Regions from separate parts of the Vibrio phycocola genome, predicted to be linked through region 1. Evidence: predicted binding sites of a transcription regulator. Region 1 holds the regulator's gene; the other holds the start of a gene.

Region 1 (10,513 bases):
GGGAATGGCGCTGATATTCTGATTGGGCGAAGTTTAAGCCGTAGTCTAGAAATTGATCCAATGATTTCAGCAGATACTCTCAAAGAAGCACGAGTGCGTTTTGATGATTTCTATGCTGCTACTGGGCATAAGTCGAGTCACTTATATGAAGATGTGTTATCGACATTGTCAGCACTCTTTCAAGCGGGCTATTCAATGGCCGTCGTCACGAACAAACCACTGAAATTTGTTCCGGAGATTTTGGCACAACATGGTATTGCTGAATTCTTCTGTGAAGTCATCGGTGGAGACAGTTTTCCTGTCCGCAAACCCGATCCAGTTGCACTTAACTGGCTGATGGAAAAGTATTCCGTGACTGCTGAACAATTTTTAATGGTTGGTGATTCTAAGAATGATATTTTGGCTGCGAGAAACGCTCGCTGCTTATCGTTTGGGTTGACCTATGGTTACAATCACGGAGTGCCGATTTCGGAGTCAAACCCTGACTATGTGGCCGACAATGTAAATGAATTACTCAAATTGCTGATTGTTTGAATAAAAAGCGGTTTAATCCCTAGCATTATACTTGCCAATGAGTACACTTCATTAAAAAGATGAAAAGAAAAATATCTACCCATATTGCATAAAAGGAAAACGAAGTTATGAGCAAGCCCATTGTATTTAGTGGTGTTCAACCATCAGGTGAACTAAGTATCGGTAATTACTTGGGTGCTCTACGTCAGTGGCAACAAATGCAAGATGATTACGATTGTTCTTATTGTATTGTTGATTTACATGCGATTACTGTCCGTCAAAATCCTGAGGCGCTAAGAGAAGCGACATTAGATGCGCTAGCAATTTGTTTAGCGGTTGGAGTTGACCCTAAGAAGAGCACGCTATTTGTACAGTCTCATGCACCTGAACATGCTCAAATGAGTTGGTTGCTAAATTGTTATACCCAAATGGGTGAACTGAATCGTATGACTCAGTTTAAAGATAAATCTCAACGTTATGCTAATGATGTGAATGCCGGGTTATACAGTTATCCTGTGTTGATGGCGGCTGATATTTTATTGTATGGAGCAGATCAAGTACCCGTTGGAAGTGATCAAAAGCAACACCTTGAACTTGCGCGCGATATTGCCACCCGATTCAATAATATTTACAGTCCGGAATCGCCAATATTTACTGTGCCTGAACCGTATATTCCGACGGTAAATGCTCGTGTCATGAGCTTGCAGGATGCGTCGAAGAAAATGTCTAAATCGGATGATAATCGGAAAAATGTCATCACTTTGCTTGAAGAGCCGAAATCGATTCTTAAGAAGATCAATAAAGCGCAAACCGATACTGAAACACCGCCGCGTATTGCTCATGATATTGAGACGAAAGGTGGGATCTCTAACTTAATGGGACTGTACTCAGCCGCAACCGGACTTTCTTTTGCAGAGATTGAGGCTAAGTATAAAGACATGGAAATGTATGGTCCATTCAAAAAAGAAGTGGGTGAGGCGATTGTCTCGATGTTAGAGCCAATTCAATCTGAATATCATCGTATTCGAGCTGACCGTGGCTATTTAAATGATGTTATGTCTGAAGGTGCAGAGAAAGCATCCTCAAGAGCGAGTATCATGCTCAAACGCGCTTATGACGCAGTTGGATTTATTCCTCGTTCATAAACGACAATGGCAGTGTAACGATAAAGCTCTGACTCGTATGTTGGGGCTTTTTTGTTTGTATTTTTTTAAAGCTATTGCACAATGCAACACAAAGCTCCCTTAACTATTATATCGCGACATTTATGCTATTAATTATCGATAACTACGATTCGTTTACTTATAACCTTTATCAATACTTTTGCGAGTTGGGGTGTGATGTTGAGGTGTATCGAAATGATGAGATCGACATTGCTGCGATAGAGCAACTTGCTCCGAGCCATCTAGTCATTTCACCCGGACCTAAAACACCAAATGAAGCGGGAATTTCTTTGGATGTGATTCATCATTTTGCTGGAAAGCTTCCTATTCTCGGTGTCTGTTTAGGGCATCAAACAATTGCTCAAGCTTTTGGAGGAAAAGTAGTAAGAGCAAGGCAGGTTATGCATGGCAAAACATCGGCGATTCAACATAATAATAAGAGTGTCTTTCTAGGTTTGAATAATCCTTTGACGGTGACACGTTACCATTCGCTGGTGGTTGAGAAAGAGTCTCTACCCGATTGCTTTGAAGTCACAGCCTGGAGCCTTGATAGCTCGGGAAACGTTGATGAAATCATGGGATATCGGCATAAAACTTTGGCATTAGACGCGGTGCAATTCCACCCGGAATCGATCAAAACTGAACAGGGGCATGAACTGCTTGCGAATTTTTTGAATCGGTAGTGGATTAGTTCTCTTTATATATATTTATTCAGTTTATTTGTCTTATTTGTGATTATTAACTTAACTTTTATGAATATTTAGTCATAATGAGTTGTGTGGAAGTTCATTTTACGAGTGTAATTGAAGACTTTCTCAACGACGAATAGAAATTATTTGGTCAAATATACGATTTGGGCTTAAATCTGGATAAAAGAAGTCGTCTATACTGACATAAAATGATGACACTTAAAGATAGTGTAGCAAGAAAGGAAAGCAAAATGACGAATGATAATAAGGTCGAGCGGTCACTATTTGATGATGTAATGGTGCCATGTTATAGCCCAATGGCGATGATCCCGGTTAAAGGTGAAGGTTCTCGTTTGTGGGATCAAGAAGGTACTGAATACATTGATTTTGCAGGCGGAATTGCCGTGAGCTGCCTTGGTCATTGCCACCCTGTGATGGTGAAAGCATTGACAGATCAAGCGAATAAAGTCTGGCATTTAAGTAATGTTATGACTAACGAGCCAGCGTTGCGTTTGGCGAAAAAACTCACTGATCTCTCATTTGCAGAGCGCGTGTTTTTCTCAAACTCTGGGGCAGAAGCCAATGAGGCTGCACTAAAATTAGCGCGTCGTTGGGCTGCGGAGACCTATGATGAAAATAAATCAGAAATCATCGCGTTTAACCAAGGCTTCCATGGGCGTACATTTTTTACCGTAACTGTGGGTGGTCAAGCATCTTATTCCGATGGGTTTGGGCCTAAACCTTCTGATGTGACCCATTTACCGTTTAACGACATCGAGACGCTCAAAGCTCATATTTCTGACCGCACCTGCGCGGTGATGATGGAGCCTTTACAAGGTGAAGGTGGAATCATTTCGCCAAGCGATGAGTTTGCTAAAGCAGTTCGTGATTTGTGTGATGAGCACAATGCGTTACTCATTTTCGATGAAGTTCAGACGGGTAATGGCCGTACTGGAGAGTTTTATGCTTACCAAGGGCTTGGCGTTACTCCTGATATCCTAAGTACTGCTAAGTCATTAGGGGGTGGTTTCCCTATTGGTGCGATGTTAACTACAGAAAAGTTAGCACAGCATTTTAAAGTGGGTGTTCACGGATCGACTTACGGTGGTAACCCACTGGCGTGTGCTGTCGCAGAAGCTGTTATCGATACAATCTCTAAGCCTGATGTTCTTGCTGGTGTTTTGGAACGCGAGCAACTTTTCAGAGACGGGCTAACCGCTATTAATGATAAGTACAATATTTTCAGTGAGTTCCGTGGAAAAGGCTTATTACTTGGTGCGGTAATGAATGATGAATGGAAAGATCGTGCTCGAGATGTACTCGTCGCAGCAGGAGAGTATGGGCTATTATTATTAGTAGCAGGTCCAAATGTTGTACGATTTACTCCCTCTTTGGTCATTTCAGAACAAGAGATTAAAGAAGGCTTAGCACGTTTAGAAAAGGCGGTGGCATCACTTATCGCATAATGTAAATGCGTCTAAGAAGTACATACTTCTTAGACGTAACCTATTGAGAGGTCGTTGTATGTTGGTTATTCGTCCCATAGCTACATCAGATTACTCAGCACTCTACCATTGTGCCATTGAATCGGGTCATGGCTTTACCTCACTTCCTGTTAACGAAGAATTACTCAATCGCCGTATTAATCATTCTTTATCCAGTTTTAATAAAAACGACGTAAAAGGTCCGTCTGATGAAGGTTATCTGATGGTGGCTTTTGATGATGAAACTGGGGATGTCGTTGGTACAACTGGAATAGAAGCCGCAGTGGGTTGGGAGCGGCCTTTTTATAGTTATCATATTGACACTCATGTTCACCGTTCAACGAAACTTTCGGTAAACAAAGAAGTTAAGTTACTGACTCTTGGGAATAATTACACCGGGTGTAGCGAACTGTGTACGTTGTTTTTATTACCGAAGTACCGCCAAGGCCTAAATGGGCGTTTGCTCTCTAAATCTCGCTTTATGATGTTAGCTCAACATCCTCAACGTTTTTCTAGAACCATTATTGCAGAGATGCGGGGTGTCTCAAATCAAGAGGGAAACTCTCCATTTTGGCAATGGCTTCAAGAGCACTTTTTCTCCATCGATTTTACGTTAGCCGATTACTTAACGGGGATAGGTCACAAAGGGTTTATTGCTGATCTGATGCCTAAAGCACCGATATATATCAATTTGCTCAGCTCTGAAGCGCAAGCGGTTGTTGCACAAGTCCATGAGAATACTAAGCCTGCATTAAAGCTATTGGAAAGAGAGGGGTTCTGCTGTCGGGGGTATGTGGATATTTTTGATGCAGGCCCCACAGTAGAATGCGATATTAATAATATCGAATCGGTTCGGCATTCAGAGGTGGCAAACATCTCAGTGTGTGATCAACTCGATAGTGCTTCTCCTCAACTTCAAACTATGCTTATTAGTAATACCTTGTTCCAAGATTTTAGGGCAACAATGGCTTCCGCGGTTTATGACCAGAGTCGGAACACGATTTTCCTATCTGCTCGAGTAGCTAAGGCGTTGCTAGTGTCCGGCGGTGATCCCGTCCGCTTTATTATTCAAGACCCAATAATAGGGGGTGATAAATGACACATTTTATTGCTGGAGAATGGTTAGAAGGGGAAGGTGGTTTCTTTGAGTCACACAAACCTTATGATGGTAGGACTGTTTGGTCTGGTTACAGTGCTAGTGACCATCAAGTAGAGTGCGCATGTCGAGCCGCTCGTTTGGCTTTTTATGAATGGAAAACGAAGGACTTTAAAGAACGAGAACAAGTCGTATTGAAATTTGCTGAGCTTGTCGAATGCAACGCTGATTTACTCGCGCAAACCATTTCTGAAGAAACAGGAAAGCCTCTCTGGGAAACGAAAGGAGAAGTTGCGGCGACCAAGGGTAAGATACCAATATCAATTCAAGCTTACCATGAACGCAGTGGAGATAAATACCGAGAGAACGACGAGCAGCGTTTCGTGTTACGTCATCGGCCTTTGGGTGTCATGGCTGTTTTTGGCCCTTATAACTTTCCTTGTCATCTCCCGAATGGTCATATTGTACCCGCACTTTTAGCGGGGAACTGTGTGGTATTAAAACCTTCAGAGCAAACCCCGAAATGTGCTGAAATTATGGTGACATTATGGCAACAGGCGGGTCTTCCTGACGGTGTTCTGAATTTGGTTCAAGGTGGTAGCGATACTGGTATTGCACTAGCAAAAATGAAGCAGATAGATGGTTTGCTTTTTACTGGAAGTGCTTCAACAGGCCATACTCTTCATCGACAGTTTGCGGGACAGCCAGAAAAAATGCTTGCCCTCGAAATGGGGGGAAATAACCCTTTGGTGGTGAGTTCACATTTTGGTGATATCGATGCAGCCGTTTACACCATTATTCAATCTGCATTTATTAGTTCAGGCCAAAGGTGTACTTGTGCGCGACGTCTATATATCCCCGATTGTGAGGGAGGAGACGCGTTATTGACGCGTTTAATAGAGGTTGTTGAAGCTCTCGATATAGACCAGCCGTTTGCAGTCCCCGCTCCATTTATGGGGCCATTGATTTCTGCTCAAGCTGCAGACCATGTTATCGAGATACAAAAAAACTTAGTGAGCTTGGGCGCAAAAATACTTGTTATTGCACAGCGCAAAGAACATGCTTTTGTTACGCCAGCTATTTTAGATGTGAGCAATATCGTAGATCTGCCTGATGAAGAGTGTTTTGGCCCTTTGTTGCAAGTCATTCGGTATAGTAGCTTAGAAGCCGCGGTAGAGATGGCAAACGATACTCAATTTGGGCTTTCTGCAGGCTTAATTTCAACCCAGCATAGTGAGTGGCATTATTTTGTCGATCACATTCGTGCGGGAATTGTGAATCTAAATCGTCAATTAACTGGAGCCAGCAGTGACGCGCCATTTGGTGGGCCAGGAGCGTCTGGCAATTTAAGACCAAGTGCCTATTATGCGGCTGACTATTGTGCTTATCCTATGGCATCTATTGAAGGGGAGCAGCTAGAGCTCCCAACAGTATGTTCGCCGGGGATTCATCTCTAGTTCACTATTAAGGAAGCACTATGACACCTGAACAACTGTTTTCTTACCTATGGCAGGATTATGCTTCTCGCCTTTGTCCTTCAGCTCAGAGAATAAAGGATCTATTGCAAGAAGAGAGTGAGTTGATTAACGATCATATCGCTCTAAGGACTTTTAATATAGAGCCACTCGGACTTGAGACGTTAGCTTCTCAATTTGAAAAGCTAGGCTATAAAGTAGGGGGAGAATATCGATTTGAGGCAAAAAAATTAAGGGCTAAGCACTATGAGCATTCCAATTCTGATTTGCCAAAAGTATTTATTAGCGAACTTTTGGTTGAAGAACTGTCCACCCCAGCTCAAAAAGTCATTCATAGCTTAATCGCACAAGTCGATTCACACTACTTCTCTGGACCCGACTTTCTTTACGCCGGACGTCCATGGTCACTCTCTATTGAACAGTATCACCTTTTATCGGAAGAAAGCGAATATGCGGCTTGGGTTGCTGCGCACGGCTATGGCGCGAACCATTTTACGGTCAGTGTGAATCAATTGAATCGATTCGAGCAAGTCAAAAACGTTAATCAGTACCTAAGACAACATGACTTCGCAATCAATGAGTCTGGTGGAGAAGTGAAGGGAACACCAGAATTGATGCTGGAACAATCCTCCACCATGGCCGATATTGTGGAGGTTTCCTTGATAGAGACAGAGCTTCGCTTACCAGGAGGTTTTTATGAATTCGCTAAACGTTATCCTACCGATAGTGGTGTGTTATACAGTGGTTTTGTCGAAGCATCGGCGAATAAAATTTTTGAAAGTACCGATCGACGTCTTTAACTGGACACGTATCGTCCACCAAGCAAATAAAAAACCACTTCAAGTTGAAGTGGTTTTTCAATTTAAAGACTGAAAACTGGAAGTTTAACGCGTTCCGTAAACGACGATAGTTTTACCGTGCGCTGAAATCAGGTTTTGCTCTTCAAGCATTTTCAGGATTCGGCCAACAGTTTCACGTGAACAGCCAACAATTTGTCCAATCTCTTGACGAGTGATTTTGATTTGCATTCCGTCAGGGTGTGTCATTGCGTCAGGTTGTTTTGCTAAGTTCAATAGCGTTTGAGCAATACGACCAGTCACATCCAAGAACGCAAGATCACCTACTTTACGGCTAGTCACGTGTAAACGGCGAGCCATTTGTGAAGAGAGGCGCATCAAAATATCTGGATTGACCTGGATAAGCTGACGGAATTTTTTAAATGAGATTTCAGCGACTTCACATGGCGACTTTGCTCTAACCCAAGCGGTACGCTCTTGATCATCTTCAAATAAACCAAGTTCACCGATAAAGTCACCCTGATTTAGATAAGAGAGAATCATCTCTTTACCTTCTTCATCTTTAATCAGTACTGCGACAGAACCTTTTACGATGTAGTAAAGAGTTTCCGCCTTTTCACCTGCGTGAATCAAAGTACTTTTTGATGGGTATTTATGAATATGACAGTGTGAAAGAAACCACTCTAACGTTGGATCTGTTTGAGGTTTACCTAGAACCATAATATCTCTCTTCCTATGCAGGGTATACTTGCTGTTTCGTGTAGTAGCTATGCCCAATTGCGATAATTCTACTCTAAGAGTTGGAGAAAACGCGCAAGGTATTTTCTAATTCTGAATTAAATAATATCCTTTTTCGGGCTCAATTTCTTGATTTTAATCGTGTGACACGTGCAAATTTCTACGCAAAAGTGTGCACATGGTCACGCTATTGGAAGTAAATTAAAGGAACGCTGTTCGATTAACGGCGTATTAACCTTTTATTTATGTGATAGCCGTCAGCCAATTTTTCCCGTTTCAATCAGTTGTTGCAAAATAGGTCTAACAATGAGTTCCATTGAAAAACTCATCTTTCCTCCAGGGACAACGATGGTGTCTTGGCTAGACATAAACGATCCATCAATCATGGCGAGTAAGTAAGGGTAATCGACCTGCTTAATTCCTTGCAGACGAATAACCACAAAGCTCTCATCCAAGCTGGGAATATCTCGAGCACTCAATGGGTCGGATGTATCGACCGTTGGCACTCGCTGAAAGTTAATGTGAGTACGTGAGAATTGTGGTGTCATATAGTTGAGGTAATCATCCATAGAACGAACGATCGAATCCGTTACCGCTTCTTTTGAGTGGCCTCGATCTCGCGTGTCTCGTACAAATTTTTGAATCCATTCCAAGTTGACGATCGGAACCATCCCGATCAAAAAATCGACATGTTGCGCGACATTAACGGGGCCATCAATTATGCCCCCATGGAGACCTTCGTAAAAAAGGAGGTCGCTATCTTGAGGTAAATCTTGCCAAGGTGTAAACGTCCCTGGTGTTAGGTTATATGGGACTGCCTCGTCAAATGTATGTAGGTAACGGCGTACTTTTCCTGTTCCACTTTTACCGTATTCATCGAAAAACGACTCTAATAGAGGAAAGTCATTGGCTTCAGAACCAAAATAACTAATATGGCGACCTTGTTCACGAGCTCTCCGGATTTCAATATCCATTTCGGGGCGAGTGAAACGATGAAAACTATCACCCTCAACCCAAGCTGGATTAATGTTCATCCCATTGAAGAGTTTGCGAAATGCTTCTGAGGTTGTGGTTGTACCTGCTCCCGAAGAACCAGTAACAGCAATAATTGGATGCTTTGCGGACATGACTTTCCCTGTCTATTTTTACTTTCTTTAACGCCACTATAGCACGAAATATTCTTTCGATGATTACAGCAGAAATGGATTAGCGCAATTTAGGGTGGATCTGAATATCGATACTTTCATGAAGCTCTGAGTAAACGATTACCGCATCATTTTTACTAAGAAGTGACTTAACTTGTTCTATTTTGGTGGTTAAATCAATTTCACTATTGCCGTAATCGGTGCCTTCACGAAGGACAAATTCTTGGATCAGCGTGTTCAGGGTGTCTGGCGCTATTTCTTGCCATGGAACGATCATCGCAAATTTCCTGATTCTTAATGTTGAGTTGCGCCTATTTTATGTCTATTTACTCGAATTGCGAAATGCATTACCTGATATTGATGAAGATTTGTTGTACGGAAGAAGAATCGGCCTCAGTTTAGGTTTCGTTATTTATTAGGACGGCTCAATAAAAGAGGCGGATAAATGGGTGGCATTAAGTCGCTGACAATACGTAGATACAAGATTTGGTGTTGTGGTGGGTTTTGAATTTAAGATGTTAAATTGATCGACTAGATCAGCCTGCTGACGCTTTTCTAATTCTAATTCAAACTTCAATGTCTTTTGATATAAGTTGTCGGTCAGAGAAGGTTTTAGGGATTGTCTTAGTTGACGGTAATGATTGATTAAGCCGTCAGTGTTGTCTGTTGCCTTTATTAATGTTTCCAACTCATCATTATTAATGCTGAGTTTGTGTAGATCGAGATACTTGAGAAGAAGCAATGTATTTACATTTCCTCCAAATTGATTTTGGAGGGTTAAACACGCTTCTTTCACTCCCGTAGCAGCATAATATGACAAACTGAATTGCCAGAGTTGTTCCGTCATTAGAGTGTGAGAAGCCGGTGTTTTTCTCATTATTGGTGAAACTCTTGTTCTAATAGTTCAAGCTCTTCCTGTTGCTCCATCCAGGTTACTTCAATTTTCTCAAGTTCGGATTTTGCGCTGGCTTGAGTAGCGATTAGGTCTGTTAAGACACTCTTGTTTTCAATTTCATACAGACTACTGTCAGCCAATTTTTCATCAATTTCTGAAACACTCTCAGAAAGAGCATCCATTTTCGATTCTAATTGAGAGAGCTTTTTGCGAAGTGGAGCGGTAGTTTTTCGGAATTCAGCTTCTCGGCGTTTTTGTTCTTTTTTCGCTGCGGCACTATTCCCACCTTCTTTTTCATTACTCACTGGTTGCGCATCACGACGTTCTTGGCGCTGTTGTTCCGTTAACCATTTGTAGTAATCATTTAGATCGCCATCGAAGGGGGCGGCTTGACCTTGGTGGACTAAATAAAGGTCATCAGTGGTGGCACGAAGAAGGTAACGGTCATGACTGACGATAACCATTGCACCCTCAAAGGTTTGCAAAGCAAAGGTGAGGGCTTGACGCATATCGAGATC
Region 2 (10,513 bases), on a different contig from region 1:
CGCACTCTTGAATAAAAAGTCTAGCCAACTAGTCGAGTTTTTCTGGAGGAATAACCCAAGGTAACTGCGTTGCTGAGCCTTCGAGTCCAAGCTTCCATACTCGTCCAAAATGACGATAATGCCCTGCCTCAATTCCTGCTCTTGGTCCAATCCCATGATAAAGGTCAAGATGACCATCAGTCACCGCTCCACCAGTATCCAACACAATCAACAACCTGAGTTGATGAGCCCCACTCCAACTGCCATCGGCGTTTAATAGTGGAACTTCCGCTAGAATTGGAGTTCCCATTGGAAACAGACGTTTATCTCCTGCCACCGAGGCCATCGGCAACAAAGGAACCCCTGCAGAGCCGGTAACTGGCGCAGCATCTTTCGGCTCAAAAAATACATATGACGTATTTTGCTCAAGCAGTTCTCGTACTGTGGCTTCATCTTGCTCTAGCACCCACTCCTTGATCGCCTTAAGAGACATTTTCTCTCTCGGTACTTGGTCGCGTTCAATTAGGATTTTGCCAATACTGACGTATGGATGGTCATTTTTACCTGCGTATGCAAAATACTCTAAGGTATCATCTTCAAAATGCACAAATCCACTACCTTGAACTTCCATAATAAAAGGATCTATCTGATTTGCCGCATAGCCAAGTTCAAGCCCTAACCCATTCAATGCACCTTGATTGATTTGAGCTCGAGTTGGACACTCCTCGATACATTCAGGCTTGGCGTACACAGGATAGCGAAAAATATCATCCGCTTGGTGTCGCAGCTCAATCACAGGAGAGAAATATCCGGTAAAAAGAACATTTCCTTTCGTATCCGCACCACCAAGTTGAGCTGATTGAATACCAAATTGACTTAATTGTTTAGGGTCGCCACTTGCCATAACCCATTGATTAAGTTGCTCATACAAAGGTTGAAACGTCTCTTCATAACGTGGTGATTGCTCAATAACAAGCTCACTTTGTTTGCTAAATTCACTATAATCGCGCGGAACATTTGATTCGATAGAGTTGCGTTGGTTTAACCCCGACTCCATTGTGCCATCTAAATATTGCTGAGCGCGCTCCGTAGGTTGAGTACAAGCAGCAAGTAATACGGTCATCGCGACGAGAGAAATGGCCTTCTTCACAGTTAATTCCAAGTTAGCGTTATAATGAATTGAGCATCTCAAACTCATCGTCAAAGCGCAATCGTTTGTCGGTCAAATCGAGGTGAGATTTGAATATTTCAAATACCCCGCTAAAGAACGGTTATATTTCATCCGGTACTATTATGGAATAGGGTTTTCTTTGTAAGAAAATGAAAAAATCACTTGTCTAAAAGTGAATAAAAAGTCATCATTTGGACATAATTAAACAGATGAGTTTCTATTGTGAAAATTCGTAGTACTGCTCTTGTTAAAGGCTTTCGCCAATCAGCCCCTTATGTCAATGCTCATCGCGGTAAAACCATGGTGATTATGTTAGGCGGTGAGGCTATTGCCGACAAAAACTTTGGGAATATCATTAGTGATATCGCACTTCTGCATAGCTTAGGTGTCAAGCTCGTGCTGGTTTATGGCGCTCGTCCGCAAATAAATGACATTCTTGCAGAGAATCAAATCGAAACGCCATATCACAAAGGTATCCGAGTTACACACGAAAAAGCACTACCGCTGGTTATGCAAGCAGCAGGGCAACTTCAGTTAGCGATCACAGCTCGTTTATCACTCAGTTTAAACAATACCCCAATGGCGGGAACGGAACTCAATGTTGCGAGTGGAAACTATGTTATCTCTCAGCCTTTAGGCGTTGAGGATGGTCTTGATTATTGCCACAGTGGTAAAATTAGACGTATCGATATTGATGGCATCAACCGCTCTCTTGAACATGGTTCAATCGTACTGCTTGGTCCTGTCGCCAGTTCAGTCACAGGTGAGTGTTTTAACTTGTTGGCTGAGGAAGTAGCGACTCAAGTGGCTATAAGACTAAAAGCGGAAAAGCTGATTGGTTTTTGCTCTGACCAAGGACTGATTGACGAAGATGGCAACTCCATTCCCGAGGTTTTTCCGTCTGATATTGAAGGCATCCTAAAAGAACTAGCAGCCGATACAGAGAATCCTGTCAGCATGGAAAAGATACGCTTCCTGCGCTCCTCTCTTACCGCCTGTCTTGCCGGTGTACCTCGTAGTCATTTGATTAGCTACATAGAAGATGGTGCTCTTATTCAAGAACTATTCTCTTTTGATGGGATCGGAACTCAAGTTGGAGTGGCAAGCTCTGAACAAGTTAAACAAGCCAGCATTGATGATATCGGTGGTGTTTTTGAACTTATCCGTCCTTTAGAGGAATCAGGTATTCTGGTAAGACGATCGCGTGAACAGCTTGAACAAGAGATTCACCGTTTCACCATTATCGAAAAAGACAGCCTGTTGATTGGTTGCGCGGCATTATATCCTTATCCTGAAGAAAAAATGGCTGAAATGGCCTGTGTGGCAATTCACCCCGAATACAGAGATGGGAATCGCGGCTTAATTTTACTGAAACACATGAAGCAAATCGCGAGACGTCAGGGTATTGAAAACCTTTTCGTGTTAACCACCCACAGTGTGCACTGGTTCCGAGAGCAAGGCTTTATAGAGGTTGGCGTTGAAGCACTGCCTATGGCAAAACAGAGCTTATATAATTATCAACGTCGCTCTAAAATTTTAACCCTAGCGTTGTAAATTTTTCGAAGTAGTATTTGCAAAGTTAAGGGATCTCTACTGGTCCCTTAACTCATTCAGCCAAAATACATTTCTCAAGCCGATCCGTTAAACCGCTTACTCGTTCAGTTTTTATTCCAACCGCTCTACGAAACACACCCATATCGGTGTAAAGGTAAAGCTCTGATTTTGCCCGCGTAATTCCGGTATAAACCAATTCACGAGTTAACACCGGCGAGAAATTTTTTGGCAGTACCATTAGTGTCGTTGCGAATTCACTTCCTTGGGATTTATGAATGGTCATAGCATACGCCAATTCATGCTGTGGAATACGGCTAGGTAAAATTCCTTTTACAGTTCCATCAGGTAGCTCAAAGTAGACTTTCAAACGAGGTTCATTACTGGTTAAATCCGGTAGACAAACGCCAATATCGCCATTATAAAGCCCGAGGTTATAATCATTTTTTAAGATCATAATCGGCCGGCCAATATACCAAATGTCATCACTTGGAGAGATTAAACGATGCTTAACTAACACTCGCTCTATCTGTTGATTAAAACGCATTACACCATACTCTCCCTCCCGCACCGCGCACAGTAATCGGCATTGATTAAAGGCTTTAAGTATTGGTTTTATCAAGAGTTCTTGCGCCGCTAATGTTGTATTTGCATTTGATAACGGAAGTTGGTGAGCAAGTTCTAAATAACATCGATATTCTTGGTGGAGTAAACTGAGCAGCGAAGAGAGCCCTTCTCCCGTCAAACCATTCATCGTGATGTCTTCAAACTCTCGATCAAAAACAGCCTCTGCAGACGCTGCATCACCTAGATTGACAGCCTTTGCCAACTGCCCAATACCTGAATACTGATCAAAACGGTAGCTCTTGCGCAACATACATAAGCTATCACACACCTGTGGCGTCATGACCAAGGCTTTTTCCGGCTCAATCGAAAACCCCGTAAGTGTCGATAACAGCGTGGATTGTTTTGCACTGTAACCAACACTTAAGAACGAACAAATATCCCCAAGAACAGCTCCAGCTTCAACCGATGCGAGTTGATCTTTGTCTCCCAGTAAAATGACTCGAGCATGGGAAGGTAACGCATCAAACAGTTTCGTCATCATTGGGAGATCAACCATCGAGGCTTCATCAACCACCAAGATATCAAGGTGGAGCTTATTGTTCGAATTATGACGAAATTGAGTGGAGTTCGGAATACTACCGAGTAAACGATGAATTGTGCTTGCTTTAACTGGTATCTGACTTTTCGTTTCACTGTCGATTGGCAACCGTCCAATCGCGTTGCCAATCGATTCTGTCAAACGAGCGGCAGCTTTGCCCGTTGGAGCTACCAAACAAATATTAGGACATTGCTGCTCTGTTTTTTCCTGTAGCACTAATGCTGCAAGGAGCTTGGCTACTGTGGTGGTTTTTCCCGTTCCTGGCCCACCAGAAATAACAGTAAAACGACGGGAGAGTGCCACCGCAGCTGCTACTTTTTGCCAATTTAAACAATTACTTTGAGGAATAGTTTTATCCAAAAATTGAAGATCATCACTGGTGTTTGCCTTCATTAACTGAGCATCGACCAACTCCCAATTAATTCCGTTTTGATTGACCACATCCAAAACGTCACATACTAAACTTTGACGTTCCTGGTAGTGGTTTTTACTCTGATACTGACTCAGAGCTTGATGAAGATAACCATATTCTCGACCAAAAAGGCGATCGAGCATAAGCGATAACTTGTGAATATTATTGTCGTCTAAATCGATTGGTGAGCCAAAATGATGTAAATGATTCATTAGGCTAGTTTCATAGTGCCAATAGCGATGAAAATAGAGCCTTTCACCATCAAACACTAAGGGTTTATCTTCCCCTTCTTTGCCAATGACATCACTCTGGGTTAATACACTCAACCAATCAATCGCAACCACTTTTTCTTTTAATCCGACAAATTCGTGAAGATTTAAGCCAAAGGTAAGAAGCTGAAAATCGAATTTGTTGTTATGATCAATTAATTGAATACAACTATGCCCTAGCCCAAGTTCTCGACTCAATAGTGCCGTTAACCAAGCAATCGCTTCTGATTCTGTCGATTCGATATTTGAAAAGAACCGTGCACTTTGCCGATCAATCTGACGAATGATGCCATGATTAAGTAATGTATCTAGGTCAACTAACAGATCCATATTTTCTAACTCGCTCATAGCCCTAACTCCAGTTGGCCTTTGCTCTCATCTAAAAAGGTTCTACCTTCAAGCCAAGCATCTAACTCATTAATCAAGCCTTGCTTCGGGCGCGCAGAAAAAATACCATTTGATGATCCACCAGTCACACCTCGTAAAAAGAGATAATAGACGCCACCAAAATGAGTTTCATAATCGTAATCAATAATACGACTGGCTAAAAAGCGATGCAGAGCGAGTGTATAAAGCTGATACTGCAAATCATAACGATGATCAATCATGGCATGATCAAGATGAGCTTGTTCATAATCCTCACAGTGATTTCCCAAGTGATTCGATTTCCAGTCAAGAATGTAATAACGGCCTTGATACTCAAAAACCAAATCAATGAAACCTTTCAACATACCTTGTACCGGTACAAAACCAAGTTCATTAGCACGTTGCGAAAGAGAGTCATATCGAGAGATAACGCGATTCAACTGAGGGGAATCCAACAATTCGATCGGTAATAGAAATTCCATCTCAACTAAGCGCTGTGAAGGTGCCAACCCTCCCAGTTTTAGCCGTTTACCATCAAGCGGTGTTGACATCACCTCATCGATCATCACCGCAAGAACATCAAACCATTCGGGGTCAAGTTGCTCCTGAAGCATCAACTCTTCGATAACAGATCGATTGTGATCTGAATTAGCCGGTAACGTAAATTCGATCTCTTCAAACAAAGCATGAAGAAAAGTGCCCGGGCGCGCGCCTTTAGGAAAGCTAAAGATCGTTTTTTCGTCAGACACGAGAGTCAACTCATCACTTTCAGCAGCCGAATCTACATCCAATCCGGGTAACTCAAACTCAGCAGAAATCGATGAACCATGAGAATGCTGTTTTACCAAGTTGGAATAACTTGTCATTCTCCAGTTACGTGAGATGGCTCGATTCAGTCGAGAATAATCCAACACTTCAGGAGTTGAATTGGTTGCAACATAGCGTTGAGAGGTTAACTCAGGAGGTGCAACGAGCGCGACATGATCCACCGTATTTACAAACTCATTTAGAGCGTGGTGCAGCACATCTGCTTTTCCTGCTTGACCATCTTGTAATAAATATCCGAGCGCACAACGATGAACAGAACTTTCCCCATCTTGCTTTCTCGCATGAGGTTTCAGTGTGGCTTCGACGCCAATGTAACATGCATATACCGCTCGAGTAACAGCCACATAAAGTAACCTCAAATCCTCTGCTAGCCGCTCTTTTTCTGCCTGCTCTCTGCTTTCTGAAGTCGCATTTAAATCTAATATGGTTTCATTGTGATCGCTGTCGTGATATTTCGCTTCGCTCGCTTCTCGGTAGTTCATCGCAAATGGCAAAAATACAATGTCGTACTCTAGACCTTTTGATTTATGAATCGTGACAATTTGGACCAATTTATCTTCCGACTCCAAACGTAAAATTTGTTCGTCGCCGCGGCCTAATCCACTGTGAGAATCTTCTATCGACTGGGAAAACCATCGTATCAATGCCACATCACTTTCAAATTCTACGCTGGCATTTTGCAGCAACTCTCCCAAATGGAGGTAATCTGTTAATAAGCGCTCTCCCTCATCTTGGGCCAACCATTGTTGCGCCAATTGACGCTGATTAAGTATCGCCCTCAACATCGGTAATACGCCACGTTGTTCCCATAATTCTCGATATTGACGAAATTCGAGATTGACGCTTTCCCACAACGATTCGTCGTAGTTGAGTTCGTCGATATAGGTCAAGGGTAAATCGAGGGATGCTGACGCAAGTGCCGAACGAACTAAACGTTCATCGTCAGGAAGATGAACCGCTTGCAGCAAACGCAGCACGTCCACTGCAATCGGGACGCGAAAGACACTCTCTTGATTTGAAAGATATACACTAGCAATTCCTTGTTTGGTCAGAGCGTGCTTAACCATTTGACCTTCGTACCCGGTTCTCACCAGTACCGCAATATTATTAGGGGCGATCGCTTTTTCACCACTGGAACATTTTAGCTGAACCTGACCTTGGTCGCTTGCAGTGAGTAGAGATTGAATCTGAGCTGCGGTTGCCTCAGCCATTCTAAGGTTGTAATCAGAGCGAGAAACTAACAGATCTTGCTGCGAGCACCAAAACGTTACCGCAGGTTGAATATCGCCCTCAACTAGCCATTCTCGCTCACTGGGTTTAGTCGCACTCTCTACCGAATAAAAAGGAATGTCTTGCTGATAAATAAATGGTGCACTGCAACGAGCGAAGAGCTGATTGATACCGTCAATCACCTCTGCACTTGAACGCCAATTTTTACCCAATGTATAGTGATTCACTACCTGATTACGGGCTTGAATGTAAGTAAAGATATCGGCGCCACGAAAGGCATAAATCGCTTGTTTAGGGTCGCCGATCATAAACAAACCACAACTCGGGTCAGGCAAATATATACGACTAAATATGCTGTATTGCAGAGGGTCAGTATCTTGAAATTCATCAATTAATGCGACGGGAAATAACTCGCGAATTCGACTGGTTAACTGTTCTTGTTGATCAACATCGAGTGCATTCGATAGCTGCAACAATAAGTCATCAAACGAAAGCCATTGCTTCTGTTGTTTCGCTTGTTCGAGTAAGTCGCGACAAGTAGAAATTGCATGAGCAAGTAATGAAGGCTCAAGAGAAATAGGCTCTGCTAAAAAGGTCTCGATCGCGGTAAACAAAGCGTGAGATGGGGTTTCTTCTCCTGAGCGTGTTTTTTCGATCAGCATCGATTCACTAAAACGCTGCAATGCATCAGGAAACGCATAATCTTCTGTAGCGCTATTGGCCCAATCGGAGACCCGATTACACCAGTTAGGATAATTTTTCTTCGTGTAGCTACGACGGTCGATAACTTTATTATCAAGTGCTTGTTGAAGCTGTTCCAACGCAACACAACTCTCTTCTCGCCATTGTTGTTTAAGAGCTTCAATACGGTTCAAGTTTTGTTGATGCGCCGTCTCCAAGTCAGTATCCAACGCTGGAACGGAAAGCCGGATTGCTTTACCACCTAAATAACCACTAATCTTGCTATACAGTTCATTAGGTGTTGGCCAATAGCTGCGAATGAGCTTTGCTACTGACATAGGCAAAGGGTAAAACTGACTTCGCCAATAATCAGCCACGACTTGAGATTTTATTCGTGTTTCATCGGTAATAAATTCATTTTCAAATCGAGCACCGGATTCAAACGCATTCTGCACCAACATTCTCTGACAAAAACCATGAATGGTGAAGATCGCTGCAGCATCCATTTCGCGTTCAGCGTTCAACAACAACATGGCAGCCATTTGATGATCATCGACTTGATCGAGTAACTCTTGTATCACGGCATCATGACTAGAGCCTCTGAGGAAGGCAAGACGTGAAGCATGAATTCTCTGACGAATACGCCCTTTAAGCTCAGCGGTTGCGGCTTCAGTAAATGTCACCACTAGAATTTGTTCGACACTTAATGGCTTACCGTGGCCATATTGGTCTCCACCGTGTCCAAGTAGCAAGCGAATATATAGGCTCGCGATTGTATAGGTTTTTCCTGTCCCTGCAGAGGCCTCAATCAGCCTTGCGCCAAAAAGTGGAAACGTCATTGGCTGCAACAGTGTTACGTCATGTTCGAAGCTCTGATTACCCATTTATACAACCTGCGATTTAAATTTTGATTATAAGTGTGACTCAAACCAACTATTGACGAAAAGAGTGAGACCTTACTCACGGTAGAAGCACGTAAAACTCACTACTATCTTGGCTCGCAATTGGTAAGCATCTTTAACTTATCTATCCAAACGGATATTGCAAACAAACAACGGTCCCTCTGACCATGGCCGCACAGCAAACGCCCTACACATAACTAGATTTACTGGCGGCCGCCCTTTCTTATTTTTCTTCACCTTTTGATGAAATCATCTTTTTCTTTTGCCAATGGTTACACACCCCATTCATGATTGCTCTTGCTCAGCTAGCGCCACACAAATTGGGGCTAATACGTCATTGCCGATCTCAAGCAAACGGGCTTCAATGTTTGGGGTAAGTTCTGGCCACAATCGAGAATAGTAGGGGTTATTTCCTTCCCCTGAGATCATTTGACTCCCGTTATACGCATCAGCCATTTTTTTACTGAGCTTAACGTCATCTTCCTGTGCTCGTTGAGCTTCGACACCCACCAACGCGGTTTTAGGAAAATAAGCGAGGGGCTGATTCATACCACTAAAGAAATACCCTAGTAGTCGTTCGATATAATGTCGCGCCACATCGACATCGATGGGAGTAAAGGTGATCTGTTCAATCCCTTTTTTCTTATCAAAACCAATAAGGTGAGTTGATTGAGCATATCCAGCAAGATTCAACAGCAAATGATCTACCCACCCTTGCAGCTTATCTGCTGATCGAATAGCACCCGCTCGGTAACGCAGCATACCCATTTCATACCTCTGAGTTAGCCAACCATTGACCTGAACAGAGCGCTCATCATCGAAAGGATAAAACTCTAGAGTCAGCTCTACATCATCTAAAGGAGTTTGCGTTAACTGCGTCACTTTCTCAGCCACTGGTGTTGCTTGCACAAGATGCGACTCAAATTCTATCTCCCCAAATGCATTCTTTGGCAGTAAGCCTTGAGCTCGCTTGACCTGTTTAAGTGTTTCAATATCCTCATTTTGGCGAGTAACTAGATGCTCTATCACCTCGGCACGTAAGCCAAAGCTGGTTAGTGAGTCAAAACTAAACGGCTCGATATCTTCTACAATGATGGAATAATCTTCATAGGCCACATTTAGACGCCGGTTGAAAAAGAACTTTGCTGGGTTTCGCCAAAAGGCCTGAAGCTCCGTTAAGTCGATGCCTATGGGCGATTCAAGTTCCAGCAAGTAGTCTCGTAATTCCATTGAACCTTCTTGTTTAGATTCTGGTTCAATTCGTTTGGCCACAGGAAACCATTCTTGCGCGTAACTTGGCGACACGCCAGTAAATGCTTGAGGACTGTAGGGAACCATCGGATGGTGATGGGTTAAAAAAGATTCCAAACGTTGAGCTGAGTCGTCACTGTTATTTTGTTCATCACCAGATACACAGTAATTTTGTTGGCAATACTCAAGCAACTCTGAAACAAAAATAGAAGGCAGCCGCTCGCTGTTGTCCTTAATCGACTGACCAATGTAACTGACATAAAAACGCTGTCGAGCCGACAACAATGCTTCTAAAAATAGATAACGTTCATCATCTCGGCGTGATCGATCCCCAATACGACTGCGACCATGCATTAAGTCAAAGCCATCAACTTGATTGGCTCTTGGGTAAGTTCCTTCATTCATCCCCAATAAGCAAACGACTTTAAAAGGAATCGAACGCATCGGCATTAAGGTACAGAAGTTTACTTGCCCAGCCAAAAAGCGCTGACTCACACGCGTCGTCGATAACTTTGTTTGCAGGTAATAGCGAACAACATCCGGATCAAGTAACTCTTCATATTGAGCATCAGACAGTTGTTGTTCTAGTTGGTGAACCGTTTCGCGAACCATATTCAACGCGACATCATCTTCTAAATCGATCGTAAAGAAATCATCAAGCATAGTCGCAAGTAGCGTACGCCAATCATCGATAGAATGAGTCTTAGA

The links. The regulator CRP, encoded in region 1, controls carbon source genes, mostly activating them, when cyclic AMP is high. The targets are predictions, from matches to a motif close to TGTGANNNNNNTCACA.
Region 2: a site for CRP is predicted at 8,602-8,617, ahead of recB (exodeoxyribonuclease V subunit beta). Genes of this name have one in related genera too.

What each region holds. Positions count from the first base shown of each region.
Region 1 covers NZ_JBTAMQ010000009.1:98,222-108,734, reverse strand. The annotation lists gene ACXJY6_RS13445 (phosphoglycolate phosphatase) at 1-534, shown strand, start outside; gene trpS (tryptophan--tRNA ligase) at 642-1,658, shown strand; gene ACXJY6_RS13435 (aminodeoxychorismate/anthranilate synthase component II) at 1,781-2,359, shown strand; gene ACXJY6_RS13430 (aspartate aminotransferase family protein) at 2,617-3,831, shown strand; gene astA (arginine N-succinyltransferase) at 3,890-4,948, shown strand; gene astD (succinylglutamate-semialdehyde dehydrogenase) at 4,945-6,402, shown strand; gene ACXJY6_RS13415 (DUF1338 domain-containing protein) at 6,423-7,220, shown strand; gene crp (cAMP-activated global transcriptional regulator CRP) at 7,305-7,937, opposite strand; gene ACXJY6_RS13405 (phosphoribulokinase) at 8,213-9,082, opposite strand; gene ACXJY6_RS13400 (YheU family protein) at 9,162-9,377, opposite strand; gene ACXJY6_RS13395 (TIGR02444 family protein) at 9,516-9,977, opposite strand; gene ACXJY6_RS13390 (ABC transporter ATP-binding protein) at 9,977-10,513, opposite strand, start outside.
Region 2 covers NZ_JBTAMQ010000005.1:280,761-291,273, reverse strand. The annotation lists gene mltA (murein transglycosylase A) at 29-1,177, opposite strand; gene argA (amino-acid N-acetyltransferase) at 1,373-2,704, shown strand; gene recD (exodeoxyribonuclease V subunit alpha) at 2,757-4,895, opposite strand; gene recB (exodeoxyribonuclease V subunit beta) at 4,892-8,536, opposite strand; gene recC (exodeoxyribonuclease V subunit gamma) at 8,840-10,513, opposite strand, start outside.